2 linked regions of the Cupriavidus necator N-1 genome follow. The protein of the gene in region 1 interacts with the protein of each later gene in a pairwise test. Links are inferred from orthologs where the notes say so. Each region holds a gene or a part of one and is shown on either strand. Other genes may lie near its edges. The genes, in order: gyrB and gyrA.

Evidence for each region.
Region 2: the proteins of gyrB (region 1) and gyrA interact in binary tests that used the Escherichia coli proteins (3 or more experiments, as listed by UniProt). The link is inferred for Cupriavidus necator N-1 from one-to-one orthologs.

What each region holds. Positions count from the first base shown.
Region 1 is NC_015726.1:3,165-12,847, reverse strand. Bases 6,529-9,683 are described here. They hold gyrB (DNA topoisomerase (ATP-hydrolyzing) subunit B), read right to left. Parts: upstream 9,292-9,683; coding sequence 6,766-9,291; downstream 6,529-6,765. Other genes in these bases: dnaN (DNA polymerase III subunit beta), read right to left, coding at 9,521-9,683. Outside these bases: CNE_RS00045 (ABC transporter permease), read right to left, coding at 1-672; CNE_RS00040 (ABC transporter permease), read right to left, coding at 665-1,759; CNE_RS00035 (ABC transporter ATP-binding protein), read right to left, coding at 1,756-3,306; CNE_RS00030 (BMP family protein), read right to left, coding at 3,315-4,364; CNE_RS00025 (hypothetical protein), read right to left, coding at 4,385-5,230. UniProt on the Escherichia coli protein: DNA gyrase negatively supercoils closed circular double-stranded DNA in an ATP-dependent manner to maintain chromosomes in an underwound state.
Region 2 is NC_015726.1:823,222-831,255, reverse strand. The notes cover bases 4,684-7,897. They hold gyrA (DNA gyrase subunit A), read right to left. Parts: upstream 7,551-7,897; coding sequence 4,884-7,550; downstream 4,684-4,883. Other genes in these bases: CNE_RS03905 (DUF2059 domain-containing protein), read right to left, coding at 4,684-4,789. Outside these bases: CNE_RS03925 (prephenate dehydrogenase), read right to left, coding at 1-364; hisC (histidinol-phosphate transaminase), read right to left, coding at 483-1,610; pheA (prephenate dehydratase), read right to left, coding at 1,639-2,799; serC (3-phosphoserine/phosphohydroxythreonine transaminase), read right to left, coding at 2,908-4,065; more of CNE_RS03905, read right to left, coding at 4,226-4,683; outer membrane protein OmpA, read left to right, coding at 7,984-8,034. UniProt on the Escherichia coli protein: A type II topoisomerase that negatively supercoils closed circular double-stranded (ds) DNA in an ATP-dependent manner to maintain chromosomes in an underwound state.

The sequences.
Region 1 (9,683 bases):
GCGCATCGACGAGCCGGCGCTCAGGGCCGCGCCGGCCAGCCCCGCCATGGCGCCGCCGAAGATCACCGCGCCATAGCGCGGCACCCCGACGCTGTGTCCCGCGGTATCGAGCAGCTTGGGGTTCTCGCCCAGGCTGCGCAGCTCCAGGCCCAGGCGCGTGCGATACAGCAGCAAGGCAATGGCCGGCACCATCAGGTATGCCAGGTAGGTCATCCAGGTCTGGTTGAACAAGGCCTCGCCGACCAGGGGCAGGTCCGCCAGCCCGGGAATGCGCAGCGTGGACAGCGGCTCGATCACGGCTTGCTCCGCCGGGACCTGCTTGAGCAGCGCGCGAAAGCCGTAGGCCGTCAACGCCGAGCTGAGCAGGTTGATGGCCAGCCCCATGATGAACTGCTCGATGCGCAGCGTCACAGTGGCGAACGCCATCAGGCCGCCCAGGGCTGCGCCGGACAGCACCGCCGCCGCAATGCCGAGCGCCAGCGACCCCGACAGGAACGTCACCAGGAAGGCGACGAAACAGCCGGTCATCATAGTGCCCTCGACCCCCAGGTTCATGATGCCCGCTTTCTCGGCAACCAGCTCGCCCGCGGCAGCCAGCAGCAGCGGCGTCAGCATCCGCACGGCAGCCGCCAGCAGGCCAACTGCCACGGCGTTGTTAAGAAGATCATGCATCGCGCCCTCGCTTGGCCGGTTGCGCCTGGTTGATGGCTTGCGCCAGAAGAAAACTGATAAGAAGCACAGCCTGCATGACGCGCGCCATGGTGCTGGGCACGCCCGCTTCGAGCTGCATCGCGGCACTGCCGGTATTGAGCGCGCCGAACAGCAGCGCTGCCAGCAGGGCGCCGGCCGGATGCAGGCGCCCGAGCATGGCGACCATGATGCCGCTGTAGCCCACGCCGCTCGCCAGCGTTGCCGGCGCCAGCCGCCACTGCGTGCCGAGAAGCATCACCGCCCCGCACAATCCCGCAATGCCGCCGCTGATCGCGAAGACCTTCAGGCAGGTGGCCCCGGCGGCGATCCCCTTGAACGCCGAGGTCCTGGCGTTCAGCCCGAATGACAGGATCTCGAAGCCGAGCACGCTCCTGCCAAACAGCACCGCAAGCGCCAGCGCGACCACGGCGGCAATCAGGAACTGCGCGTTCAGCGTGCCCTCGGCATTCCAGGCAGGCAGATGGGCGGGCGCGCCGATCGGCGCCGTCTGCAGGTACGTGGCGCTCGATTCCGGCCAGACATGGCCGACCAGGTACATCAGCAGGAACACGGCGATGTAGTTGAACATCATGGTCGAGACAATCTCGTTCACGCCCCAGCGCACCCTGGCCAGGGCCGGGGGCGTGCTCCAGAGCGCGCCCCCGGCGACGCCGGCGCAGAGCGGCAGCAGCCACGGCAGCGGCTGCGGCAGGCCGGCTGCCAGCAAGGTGGCGCCGTAGCAAAAGATGGCCCCGAGTACCAGCTGGCCTTCCTGCCCCACGTTCCAGAGCTGGGCACGGTAGGAGACGATGGTTGCCAGCGCGACGAGGAACAGCGGCGTGGCATCGCGCAAGGTATCAAGGCCTTCGGCGAAGCCGCCGAAGGCGCCGGACCATAGCGACGACAGCGCGGCGCCCAGCGGATACCCGCCGGCGACCAGCAGCAGCGCCGAGACCGACAGGCCGACGAGCGTGCCCGCCGCCAGCGTGGCGACAGTTCGCCCATGGCCAGCAGCGGGGAAAGACAACAGACTGCCGAGCGTCAAGGCCCGGCCTAACCTGGCGTTCATGGGAGATCCTTCAGGCAAGGTGCCGGCTGCAGCGCTGGCGCCGGCGGAATGTGCGCACCCCCGGCCATCAGGTGGCCGATCTGCGCAATGGTTACCTGCGTGGCATCGAAGATGCCGGCAATGCGCCCTTCGTACATCACGGCGATGCGGTCGCAGAGGTTGAACAGGTCGTCGAGCTCATCGGAGGCGAGCAGGATCGCGTAGCCCTCATTGCGCTTGTCGAGCAGCAGGCGATAGATGCTTTCGATGACGCCCACGTCAACGCCGCGCGTGGGCTGGTTGGCCAGCACGACTTTCGAGGCCTGGTACAGCTCGCGCGCAATGACGATCTTCTGTGCATTTCCGCCCGACAAGGTGCCTGCCTTGGTGTGGACCGAGCGGGTGCTGATGGCAAAGCGGTCGATGCAGTCCTGCGCGAACGCCTCGGCCCGCTTGCGCGACAGGAAGCCGCGGCGGCTGAACACCGGATCGCGGTGCCGCCCGAGCATCAGGTTGTCGGCAACGCTGAGTTCACCGACTAGGCCTTCGGCAAAACGGTCTTGCGGAATATGGCCGATGCCGGCCCGCGAGATAGTGCCCGGGTCGTGGTTGGTGAGATCGACGCCATCGCACAGCAGGCGGCCGGCGGTGGCGCGGCGCGCGCCGGCAATGACCTCGAACAGTTCCTTCTGGCCGTTGCCTGAGACACCGGCGATGCCGACGATCTCGCCGCGGTGCACGGTAAGGTCGATGCCGTGCAGGGGGCGCCGGCCGGCTGAGGCTGACAGGCCTTCCAGCACCAGGCGCGGCGCGCCCGGGCTGGAGGCGCCGCGGCGCGGCGTGGAGGTGGCGTGGCCAACCATCAGCGTGGACAGGTCGTCGCGGGTACAACGCGCGGCTTCGACGGTATCGATCACCCGCCCCTTGCGCATGACGGTCACGCGGTCACACTGCAGCACTTCATCCAGCTTGTGGGTGATCAGCACTACCGTCGTCCCTTCGCCGGTAAGGGTCCGCAGCACGCTGAACAGCTGCACGGATTCCTGCGGCGTCAGCACGGCGGTCGGCTCGTCCAGAATCAGCAGGTCGACCTCGGTATTGAGGCACTTCAGGATTTCGGCCCATTGCTGCTGCCCGACGTCGAGGTCGCCGACCGGGCAATCCAGATCGAGGCTCAGCCCGTACTTGCGGCACCGCTCATGGAGCCGGGCACGCGTTGCCGCGGTGCGCGGCAGAAAGCCGCGCTGCGGCGAGCCGGCGATCACGTTCTCGACCACCGTCAGGGGATTGGCCAGCACAAAGTGCTGGAACACCTTGCCGATGCCGGCACGGCGGGCGTCCATGGGCGAGCGGATGTCCAGCGCTTGTCCGTAGACCTCGATGGTGCCAGCATCGGCCTGGAGATAGCCCGACAGGCAACTGGTCAGCGTGGATTTGCCGGCGCCGTTTTCGCCGAGCAGGCAGTGCATCTCGCCGCGAGCGATCTCGATGCTGACGTCGCCAAGGGCGGTGAAGTTGCCGAACCGCTTGGACAGGTTGCGCACGCGCAAGTGAGGGATGGCTTGCATGGCACCCTCTACTTTGACGAGGCCGGCTTGCTGACGTCGAGCTCCACCGTCTGCTGCCGTGCCTCGATTCTGGCGCGGGTCTCGCTGATCCGCGCCGCAATCTGCGGCGGCATCGGAAAGTCGTGGAACGGCGCCAGCTCCGCGCCGCCTTCGGCCATGCCGAAGTAGCGCTTGTTCATATTGCCGGCCAACGGCTTGCCGCCAACGCGGCTGGCGTGCCATTCGTCAAGGATCCACTTGAAGCCCGGTGTCCAGTTGCCCAGGGCGCTGGTGGCGATGTTCTGCGGCGCCACCGGGCTCCAGTCGCGGTAGGCGCCATAGCAGGTGACCTTCTGCTGCTTGCAGACATCGAAGGTTGAGCTGAGCATGAACTCCTGGTCGACACCGCCGGCCACCTGCGCCTTCATGGCTTCGGTTGCCATAGGCGGATCCCACCAGCTTGCGATGAACGACACCTTCTGCTTCACGTCAGGACGCACGCTCCTGGCCCCGGCGAAGAACGCGTTGATGGCATCGTTGGTGTCTTCCGTCGGAAAGCCGGCGACGGCGCCGACCACGCCGGTCCTGGTCAGCATTCCGGCAGCGATGCCGGCAAGGTAGGACGGCTCGTAGATGCGGTTGTAGAGCAGATAGACGTTTGCGCCGATCGGCTCGTTTGGCGCACCGGTGAGCACGAACAGCGTGTTGGGATACTGCGCGTGGATGCGGCGTACCTCATCGGTATAGTTGGCATGCGCCCAGATGATGTCGTAGCCCTTGCGCGCGTAAAGGCGCAATGCCGCTTCCGCCGCGCTGCCGAAGACGCCTTCGGTGTAGACCGGATCATTGATGGCAAGCCCGTGCGGCTTGGCCGCGCGCAGCTGCTTCCAGGTCGAGATCAGGGTCGCGTTCCAGGGGTCGTCCGGGCCGGAGCCGAGCACCGCCGCGATCTTGACTTGCGTGGGCGCGGGGGTGGGCTGCGCCTGCGCTGGCGGCAGGCATGCCACATAGATCGCATAGAAGAAGCCGAGGGCGCGCAGGACGCGGGGGAAATTTCCGATTTGGCGATTCAAATGCATGGCGCTACGCTCCGTTCAGTTCAGAAGATCCATTCAAACATCAACTGCGGGAAGAATTCGTTGGTGGCCTTGGAAACGCCCTCTATCGTCTTGACGCCGTAGGTATTGTGCGACCACTGCAACTGCACGCCGGCATAGAACTGGTCGGGGCGGTCCCACAGCAGCAGGCCGGTGTCGAGCAGCAGGGCATCCTGCGTGGTGAAGTAGGCGACGGCGTCATAGTTGCTGTTCTCGCGCGCGTTGCGCGCCCCGTACCATTGGGCGTAACCCTGGGCCTTCCAGCGGGTCGGGCCGATAAAGAAGGTCGAGCGGTAGTACAAGTTGACGGAGGGCTGCAGCGTGTAGCGGGTCTTGGGCTGGAAGTCCTTGTAGACACCGACGCTCACGCCGAGGTAGTCGAAGCCAGGGACTTTGAGCGGGAAGTCCAGGCCCAGGAAGAGGTCCCGGGTATCGACGGCGGGATAGACCATCTTGGCGCCGTAGTCGGCGGCATTGCCCTGGTTCTGCGTGCCGGCGTAGTAGTCCTTGGATGTGGCGAACTGCCAGCCCGGCGCAAGCCGGATCTCCTTGATGGGGCCGAAGGACAGGTCCGCGTCGAAGATCTTGTTCAGGCTGAGGAACTCCCAGCCCTGGGTGTACATCCGGTAGTTGCCGTGGTCGAAGGCATTCTGGAAGTAGAAGAAGGTGGCACCGTACTTCCAGCCGTTGCTGTAGTTCAGCTGGAAGATATCGAGATGAGTCGATGCGCCGGTTGGCGCACCGGTGGTCATGTCGGTGCTGTTGCTGTATTGCTTGAAACCGTTGCCGGTATAGAACTGCGCTCCCAGTTCCTGCCAGTCGGCAACGGCATGTGCCGGTGCCGTCAATGTGAGCAGCGTTGCCGCCACTCCCCATAAAAGTGCATTTTTCCCCATGATCGCCCCCCATTGCGCGCTGGCCCGCGATGCGGACCAAGCGGCTAGCCGGATTTGAGTGAGGCCAGCCTGGCCCCTCGCGGTACTACAGTTGCGGGGCAATTCTATGAAGCGAACGGAATCCGAATAAGGGAGGCGCTGAAACGGGTTGTTCCAGTATCGGGACGGGGAAAACGCTGGTTTGGGGGCATCGGCGACGCCAGTTTCCAGCTGTGGCCGCGCGGCAGTTGGCAGCCACCGCGCGCGGCTAGCGACCGACGCCGACTACCGCGAGTACCAAGCGCAGGCCCAACGCAACTGGGCTGCGGCGCATCCGGAGTATAGGCATGAGTACCGCGAGCTCCACCCCGCGTATGCCGCCCGCAACCGAGAACGGCAAAAACGACGGACTGTCACGAATCGCGTTGCAAAGATGGACGCGTGGAAGCGGCTTACGCATAGACGGCAGGCAGGCGCTCCAAAACCTCATTCATGACGTCGAATCCGGCGCAGCGGATTTCCAGGTCATTCTGGTCTATGACGTGAGTCGATGGGGCCGCTTTCAGGACGCCGATGAAAGCGCGTACTACGAGTACATCTGCCGGAGGGCTGGCTTCCAGGTCGCCTATTGCGCCGAGCAGTTCGAGAACGACGGCTCCACCGTCTCAACCATCGTCAAGGGCGTGAAGCGCGCAATGGCTGGCGAGTACAGCCGCGAACTCTCATCAAAGGTCTTCGCCGGGCAGTGCCGCCTTATCGAGATGGGGTTTCGCCAAGGAGGTCCAGCGGGCTATGGGCTGCAGCGGTCCTCGCGGACCAGCACGGAGTCATGAAAGGGCCACTGGCAAGAGGAGAGCATAAGAGTTTTCAGACTGACCGCGTGATCCTGATGCCAGGCCCGGAGAGCGAGGTACGTACTGTCAATCTCATTTACTCGTGGTTCATCGAGGAGTCGCTAAATGAGCACGAAATCGCAGCACGACTGAACGCCATGCGAATCGAGACAGAGCTCGGTCGGCCTTGGAGTCGATCTACGGTGAGGGAGGTCCTGACGAACGAAAAAGTACATCGGCAACAACGTCTACAACCGCGTCTCCTTCAAGCTGAAGAAAATGCGGGTCGCCAACACACCCGATATGTGGATTCGAAAGGAGCATGCCTTTGAACCAATAGTTCCAAGCGATATGTTCTACACCGCTCAAGGCATCATGCGCGCAAGGGCTCGCCGCTACCCGCGGTACCGAGCACGACATGCTGCCCGGTCGCCGGCAGGCACACCACTTCCAGCTGCTTTCCGATTGGTTTTGGCAATGCCATATAGATGCAACCGCCGCTCTCAGCGTTCTCTGTTTTCGTTTTAGTTGCCCATCCCCTCTTGGAAAACTTTCGGTGGCGATGGGCTTCGACGGGTAACCCGGAAATCTTGACTATTATGAAAAAAGACCCATAAATTTCTCAACTTATGGGTCCATTTTTCTCAGGTTATGACGCTATCTACACACTACATGTCAGACGTCAATATTCCTCGCCACCAGCGCATTACTCTCAATAAAGTTCCTACGCGGCTCCACCTCATCCCCCATCAGCGTAGTGAAGATCTGATCCGCCGCAATAGCATCCTCAATCTGCACCTTCAGCAGTCGGCGCTGAGTAACGTCCAGCGTCGTCTCAAACAACTGCTCAGGATTCATCTCCCCCAGCCCCTTATACCGCTGACGAGAAACCCCACGCTCAGCCTCAGCCAGCAGCCATTGCATGGCCCCGTGGAAGTCATTGACAGTCTGATCACGCAGCTTTTCGCCTTCGCCCCGCTGCACCTTGGTGCCTTCCGGAGTCAGCCCCTGGAAAGTCTTGGCCGCATTGGAGAGAGCAGCATAGTCAGCACCATGGACGAAGTCCGCATCCAGATGCGACAACCGCACGTTCCCATGATGACGACGCGCAATCATCAACCGATGCTTATCCGTCTTCTCATCAAACTGCGCATAGACATCAGCAGTGCCATCATCATTAACAGCCGCCCCAATCAACGTCTTGGCATGCATCTCAGCCAACTTAGCCTTCAACGCCACAGCAGACGCCTCAGCAGCAGCCGCGCTGTCCAGATCCAGCGCCACCCCATCAGCAATAGCACGCAGGGCATCGGTATCAACAATCCGTGACAGGCGAGAAATCACCCCCTCAGTCAGCTGATACTGCCGCGCCAACTCAGTCAGCGCATCCCCATTGATCTCAGTCCCATCCGGCCGCACCAGCACAGCCTTCTCCATCGCCAGCTTCAGCAGGTAGGCATTGAGCTCGACATCATCCTTGATATACCGCTCTTCCTTGCCGTGCTTGATCTTGTACAGCGGCGGCTGCGCGATATAGACGTAGCCGCGCTCGATGATGTCGGGCATCTGGCGGTAGAAGAATGTCAGCAACAGGGTGCGGATGTGCGAGCCGTCCACATCAGCATCGGTCATGATGATGATGCGGTGGTAGCGCAGCTTGTCCAGGTTGTAGTCGTCCTTGCCGATGCCGGTGCCCAGTGCGGTGATCAGGGTCAGCACTTCCTGGCTGGACAGCATCTTGTCGAAGCGGGCGCGTTCTACGTTCAGGATCTTGCCCTTCAGGGGCAGGATGGCCTGGAACTTACGGTCGCGGCCTTGCTTGGCGGAGCCGCCTGCGGAGTCGCCCTCCACCAGGAAGAGTTCTGACAGGGCGGGGTCTTTTTCCTGGCAGTCTGCCAGCTTGCCGGGCAGGCCCATGCCGTCCATCAGGCCCTTGCGGCGCGTCATTTCGCGGGCCTTGCGGGCGGCTTCGCGGGCGCGGGCGGCGTCGACGATCTTGCCGCAGATGATCTTGGCATCGCCCGGGGTTTCCAGCAGGAAGTCGCTCAGGGCCTTGCCGACGAGTTCTTCCACCGGCAGGCGCACTTCGGAAGAGACCAGCTTGTCCTTGGTCTGCGAGCTGAACTTGGGCTCGGGCACCTTGACGGAGAGCACGCAGGACAGGCCTTCGCGCATGTCGTCGCCGGTGGTTTCCACCTTGGCTTTCTTGGCGACTTCGTTCTCTTCGATGTACTTGTTGATGACGCGGGTCATCGCGGCGCGCAGGCCGGTCAGGTGGGTGCCGCCATCCCGCTGCGGGATGTTGTTGGTGAAGCAGAGCACCTGCTCGTTGTAGCCGTCGTTCCACTGCATGGCCACTTCCACGGCGATACCGTCTTTTTCGGTGTTGGCGTAGAAGATGGTGGGGTGCAGCACGCTCTTGGAGCGGTTGATGTACTCGACAAAACCCTTCACGCCGCCGGAGAAGGCAAAGTCTTCCTCCTTGCCGGTGCGCTGGTCGACCAGCTTGATGTGCACGCCGTTGTTCAGGAACGAGAGCTCGCGGATGCGCTTGGAGAGGATCTCGTAGTGGAACTCGACGTTGGTGAAGATTTCTTCGTCGGCCAGGAAGTGCACTTCGGTGCCGCGCTTGTCGGTGGCGCCGATGATCTTCATCGGCGAGACTTCAACGGGCTGGCCGTCGGGGCCGGTCACGGTCTCGACGATGCGGTTCTGTACGTCGCCCTTGGCGAATTCGATCAGGTGGACCTGGCCGTCGCGGCGCACGGTCAGGCGCAGCCACTTGGACAGGGCGTTCACGCAGGACACGCCCACGCCGTGCAGGCCCCCGGACACCTTGTAGCTGTTCTGGTTGAACTTGCCGCCGGCGTGCAGCTCGGTCATGGCGATTTCCGCCGCGCTGCGCTTGGGTTCGTGCTTGTCGTCGAACTTGACCAGGGGCGGGATGCCGCGGCCGTTGTCGACGATGGAGATCGAGTTGTCGCTGTGGATGGTGACCTGGATCTCGGTGCAGTAGCCGGCCAGCGCTTCGTCGATGGAGTTGTCCAGCACCTCGAAGACAAGGTGGTGCAGGCCGGTGCCGTCGGAGGTATCACCGATATACATGCCCGGGCGCTTGCGTACCGCCTCCAGGCCTTCCAGAATCTGGATCGAAGAGGCTCCGTAGGTGTTTTCCTGCTGCGGGTTCTGCTGTTCGGTCATGTCTTTCTACTCACGGCAATGGCGGAATTCGGGCCGGGCCGGCATAGCGGCGGGGCGCGAAAGGGTCCGCATGGCGGGTTACTAAAAACGGCAAAAGGGGCGGATCGTCGTTTCGATCCTGCCCCCGCTGCGGGATGGTCATCCCCAGGACGTCCCGGCCTGGGCCAGGTGTCGTTGCGTGCCGTTTGCTGCTCCGGTTCTTGTCTGGTCTGGTCCTGTTACCGGATCATCAGATGCGCATCGGCATGACGACGTACTTGAAGTTGTCGTCTTCCGGCACGGTAATCAGCGCACTCGAATTCGAGTCGCCGAGGCTGACCTGCACCTGCTCGCTCTTCAGGTTGGCAAGCACGTCAAGCAGGTAGGTCACGTTGAAGCCGATATCGAGCGCG
Region 2 (8,034 bases), 820 kb from region 1 along the record:
GCACGAACTGCGCGACCTTGTCGCCCAGCGCCGTCTTGGCCGCCATGATCACGTCCGACTTGGTGCTGCCGGCATCGGTGACGATGGTGCCTGGCTGCAGATGCGGCTCCAGCGCGTGCAGCAGCGCAAAGTTCTGCGCCACCGGCGCGCACAGCACGATCACGCTGGCGCCGCGCGCGGCATCCGCCAGCGTCGCGGCCTCGTCGATCACCCCAAGATCCAGCGCCTTCTGCAGCGACGCCGGCGAGCGCCCCACCCCGACCACCGTGCCCACCACGCCGGCGCGCTTGAGCGCCAACGCGAGCGAGCCGCCGATCAGGCCGACACCGACAATGACAACACGGGAAAAATGCAATGCACTCACAATCTCAGGCCGCTAGGGGCAGTGGCTCGGACCAGGCCGAGGTAAATCGATGATTGGCAAAGCGGCAGGCAAGCAGCCCGCCGCTACACGCTGCAAAACGCCGCGATTGTAGCCGCGCTCACGCCAGCGCCCGCTCCAGCGCCGCGATGAAGGCTGCGTTCTCCTCGGCCAGGCCAATGGTCACGCGCAGCCAGCGCGGCAGGTTGTAGTTGCCCACCGGCCGCACGATCACACCCTGCTTCAGCAACGCCAGGTTGACGCGCGCGCCGGCGCCGTCGTCATCGCCCACGCGCACCATCACGAAGTTGCCGGACGACGGCACATATTCCAGCCCGAGCCGGTTGAAGGCATCAGTCAGCTGGCGCTTGCCGGCACGGTTCAGCTCGGCGCTGCGGCGCAGGAAGTCGGCATCGCCCAGCGCGGCGATGGCCGCGGCCTGCGCCACGCTGTTGACGTTGAACGGCTGGCGGATGCGGTTCAGCAGGTCCGAAAGCTCCGGCTGCGCCACCGCGTAGCCGATGCGCAGGCCCGCCAGGCCATAGGCCTTGGAGAACGTGCGCGACACCATGAGGTTCGGGTAGCGGCGCACCCAGGCAAGCGAATCGTATTGCTGGTCCGCATCCAGGTATTCGTTGTACGCCTCGTCCAGCACCACCACCACGCTGGCCGGCACCCGCTGCAGGAAGGCTTCGATCTGCGCGGCCGGCACGAACGTGCCGGTCGGGTTGTTCGGGTTGGCGATAAAGACCAGGCGCGTATCCGGCGCGATCGCCGCGGCCATCGCCTCGAGGTCATGGCCGTAGTCGCGCGCGGGCACTTCGATGGCGCGTGCGCCGATCTCCTGCGTGGCCAGCGCGTAGACCGCGAACGAGTACTCGGCATAGACGATCGACTGGCCCGGCTCCACCAGCGCATGCGCGGCCAGCTCCAGGATGTCGTTGCTGCCATTGCCCAGCGTCAGCCAGTCGGCGGGCACGCCGAGGCGCGCCGACAGCGCGCCCTTCAGCGCAAAGCCGTTGGAATCCGGGTAGCGGCCGAGTTCAGCCACCGCATCGGCCACCGCGCGTCGGGCCGACTCGGGCATGCCGAGCGGATTCTCATTGGAGGCGAGCTTGACGATGCCGGCCTCGTCCAGGCCGAACTCGCGCGCGACTTCCGAAATCGGCTTCCCGGCCACGTAAGGCGAAATCGCCCGCACATAGCCGGGTCCAAACACCGTGCCGCCTCGCTTACCCTGCTCTGCCATCTCGTCTCCTTGTTCTTGCCTGGCTGCCTTACTTGCTCGACGGATACGAGCCCAGCACCTTCAGGTAGGCCGCATTGCGGCGCAGCTCTTCGATGGCGCGCGCCACTGCCGGCTCATGCTGGTGCCCTTCCACGTCGACGTAGAAGTAGTACTCCCACGCGCCGCTGCGCGCCGGGCGCGACTCGAAGCGGCACATCGACACGCCGTTCTCCGCCAGCGGCGCCAGCAACTGGTACACCGCGCCAGCCTTGTTGGGCACCGACAGGATCATCGAGGTCTGGTCGCTGCCCGACGGCTCGGTCTCATAGCGGCCGATCACGGCAAAGCGCGTGCGGTTGTGCGGATCGTCCTGGATATGCGTGCGCACGATATGCAGGTGATAGCGGTTGGCGGCGGACTCGCCGGCAATCGCAGCCACGGTCGGGTCTTCGCTGGCCATGCGCGCGGCCTCGGCATTGCTTGATACCGCCTGACGCTCCAGGTGCGGGTAGTTGGCGGTCAGCCAGTGCTGGCACTGCGCCAGTGCCTGCGCATGCGCGCGCACCACTGTTACGCCCTGCATGTCGGGCGTGGATGCCATCAGGTTGTGATGCACCTTGAGCGCAATCTCGCCGCTGATCTTCAGCGAAGTCTGCAGGAACAGGTCGAGCGTGCGCGACACCGCGCCCTCGGTGGAATTCTCGACCGGCACCACGCCGTACTCGACCGTGCCGGCCTCGACGGCACGGAACACCTCGTCGATGCTCGGGCAAGGCACGCCCGACACCTCATGGCCGAAGTGCGCATACAGCGCCTGCTCGGAGAACGTGCCGGCCGGGCCGAGGAAAGCCACTTCCAGCGGCTTTTCCAGCCCGCGGCAGGCGGACATCACCTCGCGCCAGATCGCCGCCACGCTTTCGCCCAGCAGCGGGCCGGGGTTGGCGCCCTGCACCTTGCGGATCACCTGCAGCTCACGCTCCGGGCGGAACACCGGCGCGCCGTACTTCTTCTTGACCTCGCCGACCTCGAGCGCCAGTTTGGCGCGGCGGTTCAGCATCGCCAGCAGTTCGCGGTCAACGGTGTCGATCTGCTCGCGCAGCGGGCTCAGCTCGACCGACAGCTTGCGCTCGGCTTCGCTCAGGTGGCTGTCGTTCTGCTGCTCGTTCGGCGGCGTCTCCTCGCGCGCGGGGGTGCGGTCTTGGCTTGTCATTTTGTATGAATCCGGTGGGCCGCCGGGGCGCGGCGGCCGGAGAAAAACTGACCGCTGCCTGCCGGCGCACTGTGCCTGACGTGCGCGGGCAGCCAGCAGGAATGCGCGTCAGGCGGACGTACGCTCGAACTCGCGCATGAAATCGACCAGCGCCATCACGCCTTCCAGCGACATCGCGTTATAGATGCTGGCGCGCATGCCGCCCACAGTCTTGTGTCCCTTGAGCTGCACCAGGCCGTTGGCCCGCGCCTGCTGCAGGAAGGCCTCATTGCGCGATTCGTCGCCCAGGAAGAACGGCACGTTCATGCGCGAGCGGCAGCTCGGATGGATCTCGTTGCGATAGAAATCGCTCTGGTCCAGGTAGTTGTACAGCGCCGACGCCTTGGCGATATTGCGCTGCTCGATCGCGGGCACGCCGCCCTGGCGCTTGAGCCATTTGAAGACCAGGCCGGCGATATAGATCGCATAGGTCGGCGGCGTGTTGTACATCGAGTTGTGCTCGGCCACCAGGCGCCAGTTGAATGCCGACGGGCACAGCGGGTGGGCATGGCCGATCAGGTCATCGCGCACGATCACGATGGTGACGCCGGCCGGGCCGATATTCTTCTGCGCGCCGCCGTAGACCACCTGCACGCGCGACCAGTCGATCGGGCGCGACAGGATATGGCTGGAAGCGTCCGCCACCACGATGCGGTCGCCCTTGACCTGGCCGATATCGGGAATGTTCTGGAACTCCACACCGACGATGGTCTCGTTGGTGCACAGGTGCACGTAGCCGGCATCGTCCGACAGCTTCCAGTCCGCGACGTCGGGGATGCGGTGGAATTTCTGCGCCTCGCTGGTGGCCGCGATATTGACCGCGCCATAGCGGCGGGCTTCCTGCTCGGTCTTGACCGACCAGGTGCCGGTGACGACGAAGTCAGCCTTGGGCGCGTCGGCGCTGCGCAGGCGCATCAGGTTCAGCGGCACGATGCCGTTCTCGCCGATGGCGCCGCCCTGCAGGAACAGCACATGGAAGTTGGAGGGAATATGCAGCAGTTCGCGCAGGTCCGCGATCGCTTCGGCCTGAATGCCCTCGAACTCGCGGCTGCGGTGGCTCATCTCCATCACCGAGACCCCCGTCCCGCGCCAGGACAGCATCTCCTCCGCAGCCTGTTGCAGCACTTCGGCAGGCAGGACAGCCGGGCCGGGCGAGAAGTTGTAGACGCGTTCGGCCAATGCACGCTGCATCATGCCGGCAAGAGCGGGATTCTGGGGATCGTTCATGAGACGGAGAATGGAAAAATGGCTGCCGGTGTTACCCAAGCAGCCATTATCCCTCAAAACCCGCGCCCCGTTGGGCACCCGGGGCCCGGCCCCGGTGCCGCACCGGCCTGCAAGGCTGCAGGTGGGCGGCGGTCTGAGTCAGTCGCGGATCACGCCAGCATCACTTCGAAGCGGCGGTGATTTCCTTCTCGGCGGCGTCGCGCATCGACTTGCCGACCTGCGGGCCGTACTTCTGCATCATCGAGCCCCAGATCTCCTGGGTCGCTTTGCCCTGGTTGGCCATGAACTTCTGGCCGGTCGGCGACTTCAGGAAGGTGGTCAGGTCCTTGAGTTCCGCCGTCGAGTAGTACTTACCAAAGGCATCGTAGTGCGCCTGGATCGCGTCCTTGCGGAAGCCATCGGTGCTGAACGCCGAACCGGCGCCATCAACCATGCGCTGGACCGCGCCGTTCTTCTTCAGCTTTTCGACAGCGGCCTGCTTCTGCTTGTCGTTCAGGGTCTTGTTCTCGACCAGCACTTGTTCCAGCACCAGCGGAGCTTCCTGCTTGGCGCCTTGCTGCCAGTTTTCGGCCTGGCCCTTGACGGCCTGGTCTGCCTGCATGACGGAAAGCAGTTCCTTGATGGCTGCTGTCTTTTCCGCATCCTGCGCGTGTGCATGCTGCGCCATCATGAAGGTCGGAACGAAAGCAGCCAGAACAGCGATACGTCGATAGGTTTTGAGCATTGTGACTCCCTGGTAAATACGTCCGTTTTAGTCCGGACAGCCGCGAGGCGAGTTCCGGCTGGCGTCCTATTGTTGCAACAATTTACGATTTGTCTTACGGATTGGCGTCCGCGTCGGCCCCGGCAGCACCTTCTGCGCCGTCGGCGTCTTCAGTCTCTTCGCCACCGGCGCCGTTGTCGGCATCGCTTTCGACGATGCGCTGCAGTCCGGACAACTTGGTGCCTTCGTCAACGTTGATCAGCGTGACACCCTGCGTGGCGCGGCCCATTTCTCGGATTTCGGCCACGCGGGTACGGATCAGCACGCCACCGGTGGTGATCAGCATGATCTCGTCCTCGGGCGAAACCAGTGCTGCCGCCACCACACGGCCATTGCGCTCGCTCGTCTGGATCGCAATCATGCCCTTGGTGCCGCGGCCGTGTCGAGTGTACTCAGCAATGGGGGTACGCTTGCCATAGCCGTTCTCGGTCGCGGTCAGCACGCTGCCGCGCACGCCCGCCTCAGCCTCTTCGGCGGTCTCGGCCGGCGCCACCAGCATGGCGATCACGGTCTGGCCGTCTTCAAGGTTCATGCCGCGCACGCCGCGCGCCTGGCGGCCCATCGGACGCACGTCGTTCTCGTCAAAGCGCACCGCCTTGCCGGCGTCGGAGAACAGCATCACATCATGCTGGCCATCGGTCACGGCCGCGCCGATCAGGTAGTCGCCATCGTCCAGGTCGACCGCGATGATGCCGGCCTTGCGCGGATTGGAGAACTCGGTCAGCGCGGTCTTCTTGACCGTGCCGCGAGCGGTGGCCATGAAGATGAAGTGCTCAGCGTCAAACTGCTTGACCGGCAGGATCACATTGATCTTCTCGCCTTCTGACAGCGGGAACATGTTGACGATCGGGCGCCCGCGCGAGTTGCGCGAACCCTGCGGCACCTCGTACACCTTCAGCCAGTAGAGCCGGCCGCGGTTGGAGAAGCACAGGATGTAATCGTGGGTATTGGCCACGAACAGCGTGTCAATCCAGTCGTCTTCCTTGGTCGCTGTCGCCTGCTTACCGCGTCCGCCACGCTTTTGCGCACGGTACTCGGAGATCGGCTGGCTCTTCATATAGCCGCTGTGCGACAGCGTGACCACCATATCCTGCGGGGTGATCAGGTCTTCGGTATCCAGCTCGGTCGCGTTCAGCTCGATCTGCGAACGGCGTTCATCGCCAAATTCGGCGCGGATCGCGGTGAGTTCGTCGACGATGATGGTAGTAATACGCTCCGGCCGCGCCAGGATGTCCAGCAGGTCGGCAATTACCGCCATGATGTCGCGATATTCCTGGACGATCTTGTCCTGTTCCAGCCCGGTGAGGCGTTGCAGGCGCATTTGCAGGATTTCCTGCGCCTGGCCATCGGACAGCCGGTACAGGCCGTCCGCCTGCATGCCGAAAAGGGGCGGCAGCCCGTCCGGACGATAGGAGGCGCGCCCGCCCGGCGTCTCGCCTTCGGCGCGTGCAAGCATGTCGCGGACCAGGGCCGAATCCCATGCCTTCGCCATCAGTTCCTGCTTGGCGATCGGCGGAGTCGGTGCGGCCTTGATGATGGCGATGAATTCGTCGATGTTCGCCAGCGCCACGGCCAGGCCTTCCAGCACATGGCCGCGCTCGCGCGCCTTGCGCAGCTCGAACACCGTGCGGCGGGTGACGACTTCGCGCCGGTGCGCCAGGAAGTACTCCAGCATCTGGCGCAGGTTCAGCAGGCGCGGCTGACGATCGACCAGCGCCACCATGTTCATGCCGAAGGTGTCCTGCAGCTGGGTGTTCTTATATAGGTTGTTGAGGACAACCTCAGGCACCTCGTTGCGCTTGAGCTCGATCACCACGCGCATGCCAGACTTGTCCGACTCGTCGCGGATGTCGGAGATGCCCTCGACCTTCTTTTCAGTGACCAGTTCGGCAATGCGCTCAAGCAGGGTGCGCTTGTTGACCTGGTAGGGCAGCTCGTCGACGATGATGGCCTGGCGCTGGCCGCGATCGATGTCCTCGAAGTGCGTCTTGGCCCGCATTACCACGCGGCCGCGGCCGGTGCGATAGCCTTCGCGAACGCCCTGGATGCCATAGATAATCCCGGCGGTCGGAAAATCCGGCGCGGGAATCAATTCAATCAGTTCATCCACCGTGGCCTGCGGGTTGCGCAACAGGTGCAGGCAGCCGTCAACGATTTCATTCAGGTTATGCGGCGGGATATTGGTGGCCATGCCCACCGCAATACCGGACGAACCGTTGATTAGCAGATTGGGAATACGCGCCGGCAGAATCGAAGGCTCTTTTTCAGAGCCGTCGTAGTTGCTGTCGAAATCGACGGTTTCCTTGTCGATGTCGAACAGCATCTCGTGGGCGATTTTCGCCAGGCGGATTTCGGTATAACGCATGGCCGCGGCGTTATCGCCGTCGACCGAACCGAAATTGCCCTGGCCGTCGACCAGCATGTAGCGCAGCGAGAAATTCTGCGCCATGCGGACGATGGTGTCGTAGACTGCGGTATCGCCGTGCGGGTGATACTTACCGATCACATCGCCGACGATACGGGCCGACTTCTTGTAGGCCCGGTTCCAGTCGTTGTTGAGCTCGTGCATCGCAAACAGCACGCGCCGGTGCACCGGTTTCAGGCCGTCCCGCACATCAGGAAGCGCCCGGCCCACGATCACGCTCATGGCGTAATCAAGATAGGAGCGGCGCATTTCCTCTTCGAGGGAGACCGGAAGGGTTTCTTTTGCGAATGGATCCATTGCGGCGTGGTTTATGCGGCAGGTTTAAGCGAATGACAGGCCCTTTAGCGCGCGGCACAGTGGGCGCCTGACGGCTGGGCAACGTGCCATTCTAACATGCCGCCACCCCCCGCCTCCCGCTCTCCGGACAGCCCTTACGCGCACCTCCCGAGGCCCTGACTGAAACCCGGAATCCCTGATGCCACAAGGCTTTGCGGGCGACACAAGACCCGTGTTGCACAAACACCACAGGCCCAAAACCCATGCGGCGAATCGAATATATTTACTTCTTAGGAAACGACCCTTGTGGCACAATTCCCCAGCGAAGAGCCAGACATTGTTCGAAGTGGAGCATCCACCACATCGAGAATGTTATACTCCGAAGAATGTATGACTTGTTTTCGTCCATTTGCTCGCAGTAACCCTGCGGTGATCTCATCCTGAGAGGAGAAATATGAAAAAATTTGCCAAGCTCGCGCTCGTTGCAGCTACCGCAGTAATGGCT